DNA from 3 places in the Sphingomonas sp. CFBP 13706 genome. Region 3 is predicted to be linked to each of the others. Evidence: riboswitches for the same ligand, from Rfam matches in the RefSeq annotation. Region 3 holds a riboswitch; each other region holds the start of a gene.
What was found. Region 3 has a riboswitch for cobalamin ahead of IFS44_RS05195 (HoxN/HupN/NixA family nickel/cobalt transporter). Riboswitches for the same ligand answer to the same signal wherever they lie in the genome.

Region 1 (3,266 bases), on a different contig from region 3:
GATGGCGCGCGCGCGCTCGGCGTCGATCTGCGTCGGACGCGCGTTCGGATGCTGGTCGGGGTGGCGATCGGGGTCGGCGGCGCAGTCGCGGTATCGGGCGCGATCGGGTTCATCGGCCTGATCGTCCCGCATCTCGTCCGGCCGATGACAGATCGTTCGCCGTCGGCGATCCTGCTGCCCTCCGCACTGGGCGGGGCCGCATTGCTCACCTTTGCCGACGTGCTGGTCCGGGTGATCCCGACGTCGAACGAACTCAAGCTCGGGGTCGTCACCGCGTTTCTCGGCGTGCCGGTGTTCCTCGTCCACCTCATGCGCGAGCGGCGGCTGTGGTAGCCCTCTCCGCGGACCGCCTCAACGTCCGCCGTGCACGGCGGGTCGTGGTCGACGATGTCAGCTTCGCAGCAGAGGGCGGCGCGCTCATCGGGATCGTCGGCCCCAATGGGGCGGGCAAATCGACGCTGGTTCAGGCGCTGCTCGGGCTGGTTCCCGCTACTGGGGAGATCCTGCTCGACGGGGTTCCGCTGGCGGAGCGCTCGCGACGCGAGATTGCGCAGACGGTCGCGTATCTGCCGCAGGGTCAAAGTCTTCATTGGCCGCTGACTGTCGAGCGTCTCGTCGCGCTGGGCCGGTTGCCCCATCTCGCACCGTTGTCGCGCATTTCTCAGCAGGATCGTGATGCGATTGCCCGTGCGATGGCGGTGGCGGACGTGACCCCGCTTGCCGCGCGTGTCGCGACCGAAATCTCGGGGGGCGAGCGGGCTCGGGTCCTGCTGGCAAGGGCACTCGCGGTCGAGGCGCGGGCGCTGATTGTCGACGAGCCGCTCGCATCGCTCGATCCCGCGCATCAGATCGCGGTCATGGACATCCTGCGGGCGGAGGCCGCGCGCGGCGTTCTGGTGATCGCCGTGCTGCATGATCTGGGGCTCGCCGCGCGCTATTGCGATCGTATCCTCGTGCTCGACGCAGGACGGCTCGTGGCCGACGGCGCGCCGTCGGCAGTTCTGACGCCGGCGCGGCTGCGTGAGACCTATGGCGTTCGGGCGTGGTTCGGATCGATCGAGGGCGTACCGGTCGTGGTACCGCTGACGCGTGACAGCGCGCAGGGCGATTGACCCGGGCCGCTTGCCCGGCCTATCCCTCTGACCGCGACAGGTTCCTCGGCGACGGGGATGAAAAGGGAACGGGAGAACCCCGGCTGCCCCTGCAACTGTAAGCGGCGAGCCATCGTGCCAACATGCCATTGGGATCCCGGTCCCGAGAAGGCGGCGCGAAGGGCTGTGACCCGTGAGCCAGGAGACCTGCCCGTCGCAGTCGTCTTTCGTCCGGCCAGGGTGCGCCGAGCGGACGGGGGTAAACCCGCGCGACGACATAACCAGCCTGCGGCCTGTGCCGCGGGCGCGTATGTCATGGGGTTTCAATGCCGAATCTACTGGTTCCCGCCGAAGACGGTGCGGCCGTCGTCGCCTGCAGCACCTGCCGCGCGTCCACCGATGCGAAGGACGATGCCGAGGGCATGCGGGGCGGTGCGAGACTCGTCGCGGCGTTGCAGGCGGTCCAGGCGAGTGATCCGCGCTATGCCGGGATTGCGGTGCAGGCGATGCCGTGCCTGTTCGCCTGCCAGGACTTCTGCACCATCCATGTTCGTGGGCCCGCGAAGATCGGCTATGTGCTGGGGCGCTTCACGCCGGATGAGGAGGCTGCGCGAGCGATCCTCGATTATGCCGTGCTGCATGCGGAGAGTGCGGAGGGGCAGGTGCCGTTTCGGCAGTGGCCCGCCGGGATCAAGGGGCATTTCATCACCCGGACGCCCCCCGCCGGCTATGTCGCGCAGTGACGCTTTTCCCGACGGTCGCGGCGTTCGAGGCGGCGCTGGAGGCCCTTCCTGCGGCAGACGAAGCCGCGCGAGGGGCCGCATCGCTGCGGCAAGCACAGTTGACCAAGCCGCCCGGATCACTCGGCCGACTTGAAGACCTCGCAGTCTTCATGGCGGGCTGGCAGAGGCGCGAGCGGCCGCGGTTCGAGCGTGCGCGAGCGGCGATTTTCGCCGGAAATCACGGCGTTGCGGTGCACGGGGTGAGCGCTTTCCCGGTTTCCGTAACCACACAGATGGTCGAGAATTTCCGCCATGGGGGCGCGGCCATCAATGCGCTGGCGGATGCCGTCGGGCTCGAGCTCGTCATCGCCGACATCGATCTGGAAACCCCTACGGCAGATTTCACGACGGGGCCGGCGATGGACGAAGCCGCGTGTCTCGTCGCACTCAACATTGGCGCCGACGTCGTCGTGCCGGGGCTCGACTTGCTCGTCGTTGGCGAAATGGGGATCGGCAATTCGACGTCGGCCGCAGCACTGTGTCTGCGCAGTTACGGCGGAACCGCCGCCGGCTGGGTTGGGCCGGGGACGGGAGTTGATGTTGCGGGAATCTCGCGGAAAATCGCGGTGGTCGAGGCGGGGATTGGGCGGCATGCTGATTTCCCGCGTAAGCCGTTCGAGACGTTGCGGCGGGTGGGGGGGCGAGAAATCGTCGCGATCGCTGGCGCGGTGGTGGCGGCGCGGCTGGCGGGGGTGCCGGTGATGCTGGACGGATTCATTTCGTCGGCGGCGATCGCACCGATCGCGGCGGCGTATCCTGGCATCACAGAGCATTGCATTGCCGGACATTGTTCGGCTGAGCCGGGGCATGAGCGACTGCTCGCCGCGCTGAAACTCGAGCCTTTACTAAGACTTGGGATGCGGTTGGGGGAGGGAAGCGGGGCGGCGGTTGCGGTGGGAGTGATCCGGTCGGCGCTGGCGGCGCATGACGGGATGGCGACGTTTGCCGAGGCGGGGGTGTCGGTGGCGTGAGTGGGGCGTTCCTGCTCCACCTGTTGCGGCATGGTGCGCCTGAACTGGGCGGGCGGATGCTGGGGCGGACTGATAGTCCGGTCACGGCGGAGGGTCTGGCGGCCTGTGTGGCGCGGGTGAAATCATTGGATTTCAAGGGGCTGGTCTGTTCTAATCTCATGCGATCGCAGGCTATTGCGGATGCCGTCGGGCGGGAGCGGGGGGTTGCTCCAACGACTGATGCGCGGTGGCGGGAGCTGGATTTCGGAGACTGGGACGGGCTGGCTGCGGCGGAGATCGACGCTGCGGCGTTGCAGCGGTTCTGGGATGATCCGGACAGTGCACCGCCACCGGGTGGCGAACGGTGGAGCGATCTGGTCGTGAGAATTACCGATGCGATAGAAGACCTTACACCTGAACCCTCATTGATCGTGACACATGGC
Region 2 (3,266 bases), on a different contig from region 3:
TTTGCGAAGGCCGCAGCGAGCGGGGCCGATGCCATCATCCTCGATCTGGAGGATTCGGTCTCGCTCTCCCGCAAGGCTGTTGCCCGCGAGGCGGTCCGGGCCGCGTTGCAGGACCACACCGACGTCGTGCGGATGGTCCGGATCAATCCCGTCGACTCGGGGTGGCTGGACGACGATATCGCTGCGGCGAGGGGCGCCGATGCGATCATGCTGCCCAAGGCGACCGGACCCGCGACCGTCCTCGCGCTGGTCGAGGCTTATGGCGATGACTGTCCGCCGATCCTGCCGATCGCGACCGAAGTGCCCGCCGCGATCTTCACATTGGGCGAATATGCGCGGGTCAACGACCGGTTATGCGGCCTGACCTGGGGCGCCGAGGACCTGCCCGCGGCGATCGGCGCGGCGACCAGTCGGGAGGACGACGGGTCCTATACCGATCCCTATAAGCTCGTACGATCACTGCTGCTGTTCGGCGCGCATGCGACGGACGTCGCGGCGATCGAAACGGTCTATCCAGCAATCGCGGACATTGACGGGCTGGCAGCCTATGCCGCGCGCGGCAGCCGCGACGGCTTTACCGGCATGATGGCGATTCATCCGTCGCAGGTCGCCACGATCAACGCCGCGTTCACGCCGGATGCGGCGAGCGTTGCACGTGCGCACGCCGTCGTCGCAGCGTTTGCGGCGGCTCCCGAGGCCGGCGCGCTGCAGCTCGATGGGCGGATGATCGATGCGCCGCACTTGCGTCAGGCGCGGGCGATCCTCGCGCGACTCTAGGCCCATTGGCGACGGGTATTTTCTGCGCTACCGTCGCCTTGCGAAACCGGTGAAGGCCGGCGTCGCAGATCGCGTCGGTGCCCCTCGGGGCTTCAAAGGGAATGCGGTGCGGGAGGCGAGCCTCCTCATGCCGCGGCTCTCCCTGCAACTGTAAGCGGTGAGCGCGGTGCGCATGTTCCTTCGTCACGAGGGGACGACCACTAGGCCTGAGCGAAAGCGCAGGGCTCGGGAAGGTCGCGTACCGGGCGTCGACCCGCGAGCCAGGAGACCTGCCGGCGCTCGGTCGCTCTTGCCATGGTCCAGGGGATGGCCGCGGCACGGTACTCCGTCTGAGCGACGAACCATGCGGCGGGGGCCGCATCGGTGCGCGTGGCGGGTGCGGTTCGGCGTACACCCCAAGCGTTGCGCCGGCCGTCCGGATCATCGGACGGCAGGCCCCGGCTGGTCGCTCGTGACGCCGGGGGTATCGTTTCATGACCAGAATTTTCGTTTCGCTTGCGGCGCTCGCGACCGCCACGGCCTTTGCATCGCCGGCTGCGGCCGAGCCCGATCCGGTTACTGCGCCGACGGGCGAGGCGGCAGCGGGTGGCGCCGAGCTGGTGATTACCGCATCAAGGTCGGGGGACGCTGTTCCCGCCGATCAGCTCGGGGCGTCGGTGACGGTGCTCGACGCAGCGACGCTCGACCAGCGGCAGACGCGGATCGTGTCCGACGTGCTGCGCGACGTCCCCGGACTGGCGGTCAGCCGGACCGGCGCGGTCGGGGGGACGACGCAGGTCCGGATCCGCGGGTCGGAGGGCAATCACGTGCTGGTGCTGATCGACGGGATCGAAGTGTCCGATCCCTATCAGGGCGAATATGATTTCGGCACACTGATTGCCGACGAGGCGGCACGGGTCGAGGTGCTGCGCGGCCAACAATCGGCGCTGTACGGGTCCGACGCGATCGGCGGCGTCATCCAGTATCTCACGCCGAGCGGCGCGGAGGCCCCGGGCGTATCACTGCGGGCCGAAGGGGGATCGTTCGGCACGTTTTCTGGAGGCGCCCGGGTCGCGGGCGTGGCGGGCAATCTCGATTACGCGCTGTCGAGCTCGACCTACCTCACCGACGGCACGCCGACCGCACGGGGCGGATCGCGCGACATCGGCGCGAAGAGCGTCGGCGCGACGGGCAAGCTCAGCTGGTCGCCGACCGACATGCTGAAGGTCACGGGCGTCGGGCGCTATAGCTATACCGATGCCGACAGCAACGACACGGCATTGAGCGGCCCGCAGTTCGGCACGATCGTCGATACGCCCGGCGCGCGCAGCACGGTGGAAGCCTATTACGGGCTTCTCCGCGCCGAGTTGGCGCTGGCGGATGGCCGCTGGACGAATGCGCTCAGCGGCCAGTTTGCCGATACGACACGCCGGGCGCTGGTCGACGATGCCTTGAGCTTTGGCAACAAGGCACGACGGTACAAGGGATCGTTCGAAAGCGCCTTCCGGTTCGGCACCGATCGCATCCGGCATCGGCTGACCGCCGCAGTCGATGTCGAGCGTGAGGAATTCCAGACGCTTAGTCCGGTCCCTTCAGAGTTCGTCTTCACCGGACGGCGGCACACTGACAATGTTGGGATCGTGGGACAGTATGACGTCGTGATCGACGATGCGCTCGCGATCGGCGGATCGGTGCGGCGCGACGAGAATAACCGGTTCGATGACACCACCACCTATCGCGCGCAGGCGAGCTACCGGTTCGCGACCGGAACGCGGGTGCGCGGCGCCTACGGTACCGGCGTGAAGAACCCCGGCTATTTCGATCTCTTCGGCTATTCCGACGGTCGCTACATCGGCAATCCGAACCTCACGCCCGAAAAGTCAAAGGGGTGGGAAGCCGGGGTCGAACAGGCTTTCGGGGGGGATCGTGCGACGATCGGCGCGACCTATTTCGACAGTCGGCTGAAGAACGAGATCTTCACTACCTATCCTGCCCCCGACTTCGTCGCGACGCCCGGCAACCGCGATACGCGGTCGACGCAGCATGGCGTCGAAGTGTTCGCCACAGCCCGACCGATCGCACAACTGCGCTTCGACCTCGCCTATACCTATCTGAAGGCGCGCGAGGACGGGGGCGTGGAGATCCGGCGCCCCAACCATATCGGCAGCGTCAACATGACCGCATTCAGCCGCGACGAGCGCGCCTCGGCGACCCTCACCGTCCGGTATAATGGCCGGCAGCAGGACGATGCCTATACCGATCCGAGCTATGTCCCTGTCCGCGTTTCGCTCCAGGAATATGTCCTCGTCAACCTGAACGCGGCGTACAAGCTGACGCCCCGGCTATCGGTCTTCGGTCGGGTCGAAAACCTGTTCGACGAGCGGTACGAGGAGGTGTTCAGCTATGTTGGCCAGGGGCGCGGCGCCTATGCCGGCGTGAAGGCAGCATTCTGATGCGGAGCGAGGCGGAGCACACGGCGCGGATGGCCAAGAAGAAGGTCGTCCAGGACA
Region 3 (3,266 bases):
CTTGAGCAAAGGCTTGGGCAGGGCGAGCCCCGATGTCTCAATCAGGATATGGTCGGGCCGCGGGTCGAGCGCGAGCAACGTCTCGACGGTCGGGATGAAATCGTCCGCGACGGTGCAGCAGATGCAGCCATTGGCGAGCTCGACGACATTTTCGGCCGGGCAATCGGGGATCGCGCACCCCTTCAAGATGTCGCCGTCGATACCAAGCGTGCCGAATTCGTTGACGATCACCGCGAGCCGCCGGCCGCCGGCATTGCGGATCAGATGACTGATCAGCGTGGTCTTGCCCGCGCCGAGGAATCCGGTGACGATGGTAACGGGAATCTTGACCAGGGTCGGCTGGGGGTCGGTCATGCGATACTCTCCGGGCGTCGGAACGACAGCCACGGACGGACGCACGCCCGCAGCCACACGCGCGCACGACCTGACGGCCGCACGCGTTCGTCGCTCAGACGGAGTACCGTGCCGCGACCATCCCCTGGATCAAGGCAAGAGCGACCATGACGCTGGCAGGTCTCCTGGCTCGCGGGTCGAAGCTCGATGCACGCCTTCCCAGGTCCCGTGACCCAGTGGCTGCCCCCGCATCGGGGGCCTGTGCGTCTCGCTCACCGCTTACAGTTGCAGGGACAGCCGCGGCATTGGGAGGCAAAGCTCCCGCACCGCATTCCCATTCAAGCCCCGAAGGGCACCGGCGCGATCTGTTGAGGTTCGGTAGAACCAAACCTCGGGGTTGTGTTTAGAGGAGTTTGGGGACGGTGCCAATGCACCTCACCTCCGTCATCCGGACGAAAGTCAGGACCCAGAGCCACGCGTAATGCGCTGCCTGGCCCTGGGTCCCGGGTCGAGCCCGGGATGACGACGCTGCTTGTTATTCCCGCACCACCTCGATCTCGTCGAACCGCTTCCACCGGTAGATCGCGAAACTCAGTACCCAGCACGCCACGAACAGCGCGATGATCGCAAAGCCCAGCCCGTTGAAATTCTCGCCCAGCGCCGAAGCAACGTCCCACACGCCCCCGCTCAGGCCCAGCTTCGACGCCAGCAGCGCGAGCGTCTCGATCCCGCCGATCGCGATCGCGACGATCGCCGAGATCAGCGTGATCGTGATGTTGTAATACAGCTTGCGGATCGGCTTCACGAACGCCCATTCATACGCGCCAAGCATCACCACCCCGTCGGCACTGTCGACCAGCGCCATGCCGGTCGCGAACAGCACGGGCAGCACCAGCACCGTGCCGATCGACAGCCCGTCCGCGGCCTGGCTCGCCGACAGGCCGAGGATCGCGACTTCGGTGGCGGTGTCGAACCCCAGCCCGAACAGGAAGCCGAGCGGCGCCATGTGCCAGCTGCGCGTGACCAGCCGGAACATCGGCCGGAACAGCCGCGCGAGCAGCCCGCGATTGCCGAGCAGCAGGTCGAGATCCTCCTCGACATAGCGCCCCCCGCCGCGGACATGGGCGAAGGTCCGCCACACCGATCGCAGGATGATCAAGTTCATCGCCGCGATCGTGAACAGGAACAGCGCGGATATCAGCGTCGCGATCACCCCGCCCGCCTGCTTGAACGCCTCGAACTGCGCCAGCGCACTCGCGGTCAGCGCGATGGCGACCGCGGCGATCAGGACGATCCCCGAATGGCCGACCGCGAACCAGAAGCCGACCCCGATCGGCCGTTGCCCGTCCTGCATCAGCTTGCGCGTCACATTGTCGATCGCCGCGATATGATCGGCGTCGACCGCATGGCGCAGGCCCAGCCCCCAGGCGAGCATCGCGGTGCCCAGCATCAATGGCTGCGCCTGGAACAGCGCGAACGCCCATCCCCAGGCGGCGATATTGGCCGCCACCAGCATCGCGAACATCCAGCCGATCCGGTGTCGCGTCGAACGACCGGCGGTCCGCCCGGTCATGATCTTGGTCATTGGCACATCCCCGGCGTCCGACGAGGACGGGGGCCTGCCGCGAACGACCGGGACGCGCGCCGACCGGACGCCCTGAGCGGCCGGCATGCGTCGCCGATGCGGCCCCCGCCGCATGGTCGTCGCTCAGACGGCGTTCACCGTGCCTCGGCCACCCCCTGGACCGGGACAAGAGCGACCAGACGCCGGCAGGTCTCCTGGCTCGCGGGTCAAGGCTCGACGCACACCTTCCCAGGCCATCGGCCCAGTGGCTGCCCCCGTCGCAGGGGGCGCGTGCGTGTCGCTCGCCGCTTACAGTTGCAGGGACAGCTGCGGTCTTGGGGCGAACCCCGCACCGCATTCCCATTCAAGCCCCGAGGGGCACCGACGCGATCTGTGCGGATCCGGCTTGCGTCGGACCTGCGCCATAGGGCTAGCGCGTTTTGCCTGCGCTGACGACAGGATTTGCGTGCGACGCAACGCAGGGCATGTCGTCCCATCTCACCGCAACGTCTGCCGCACCTCGTACGTTGACCACGTGACCGACCGGCCTCCCGCCGGTCGCGGCGTTGCCCGCTTTCCGCCCCGCGGCATTCGTGCGAGCAGCGCAGACCTTCATCGCCCCGCTGAACGGAGCCCGCATGCGCCCTCTCGTCCCCGTCGCCGAAGCCCAGTCCCGCCTCTTCGCCATGGCATCGCGCGTGCCGGCCGAAACCGTGCCGCTGCGCTCCGCGATGGGTCGCTGGGCGGCGGAGGACATTCTCGCCCGCCGCACCCAGCCTGCGACCGACCTTTCGGCGATGGACGGCTATGCGATCCGCTACGCCGATCTGCCCGGCCCCTGGACCGTCATCGGCGAGAGCGCGGCCGGCCGCCCCTTCGCCGGCACGCTCGCCCCGGGCGAGGCGACGCGCATCTTCACCGGCGCGGCGATGCCGCCCGGCGCTGATACCGTCCTTGTTCAGGAAGAGGCCGCGCGCGACGGCGACCGGCTGATGCTCGACGGCGAAGGCCCCGCCTTTGAAGGCCGCAACACACGCCGCAAGGGGCTCGACTTCGCGACCGGCACGCGGCTGATCGCGGCCGGCGATCGGCTGACGCCCGCGCGCATCGCGGTCGCTGCGACCGGCGGACACGGCACGCTGTCGGTCGGCCGCCGGCTGCGCGTCGCGGTCGCCGCGACGGGGGACGAGCTCGTTCCGCCCGGCTCGACCAGCGACCCCGTCCTGCTACCGGAATCAAACGGCATCATGCTCGCCGCGATGCTCGCCGACCTGCCCGTCGACATTATCGATCTCGGAATCCTCCCCGACCGGCTCGACACGCTGCGTGACGCCTTTGCCGGGGTCGACGCCGATCTGCTGGTAACCAC

Region 1: another riboswitch for cobalamin. It lies ahead of IFS44_RS02245 (DUF1636 domain-containing protein); the one in region 3 lies ahead of IFS44_RS05195 (HoxN/HupN/NixA family nickel/cobalt transporter).
Region 2: another riboswitch for cobalamin. It lies ahead of IFS44_RS02270 (TonB-dependent receptor plug domain-containing protein); the one in region 3 lies ahead of IFS44_RS05195 (HoxN/HupN/NixA family nickel/cobalt transporter).

What each region holds. Positions count from the first base shown of each region.
Region 1 is NZ_JACYVM010000001.1:506,429-509,694, reverse strand. It holds gene IFS44_RS02255 (FecCD family ABC transporter permease) at 1-333, shown strand, start outside; gene IFS44_RS02250 (ATP-binding cassette domain-containing protein) at 327-1,112, shown strand; cobalamin riboswitch at 1,134-1,320, shown strand; gene IFS44_RS02245 (DUF1636 domain-containing protein) at 1,418-1,834, shown strand; gene cobT (nicotinate-nucleotide--dimethylbenzimidazole phosphoribosyltransferase) at 1,831-2,844, shown strand; gene IFS44_RS02235 (histidine phosphatase family protein) at 2,841-3,266, shown strand, end outside.
Region 2 is NZ_JACYVM010000001.1:511,812-515,077, reverse strand. It holds gene IFS44_RS02275 (HpcH/HpaI aldolase/citrate lyase family protein) at 1-777, shown strand, start outside; cobalamin riboswitch at 836-1,068, shown strand; gene IFS44_RS02270 (TonB-dependent receptor plug domain-containing protein) at 1,251-3,209, shown strand; gene cobO (cob(I)yrinic acid a,c-diamide adenosyltransferase) at 3,209-3,266, shown strand, end outside.
Region 3 is NZ_JACYVM010000002.1:394,567-397,832, reverse strand. It holds gene cobW (cobalamin biosynthesis protein CobW) at 1-354, opposite strand, end outside; cobalamin riboswitch at 492-708, opposite strand; gene IFS44_RS05195 (HoxN/HupN/NixA family nickel/cobalt transporter) at 869-1,906, opposite strand; cobalamin riboswitch at 2,086-2,298, opposite strand; gene IFS44_RS05190 (molybdopterin molybdotransferase MoeA) at 2,536-3,266, shown strand, end outside.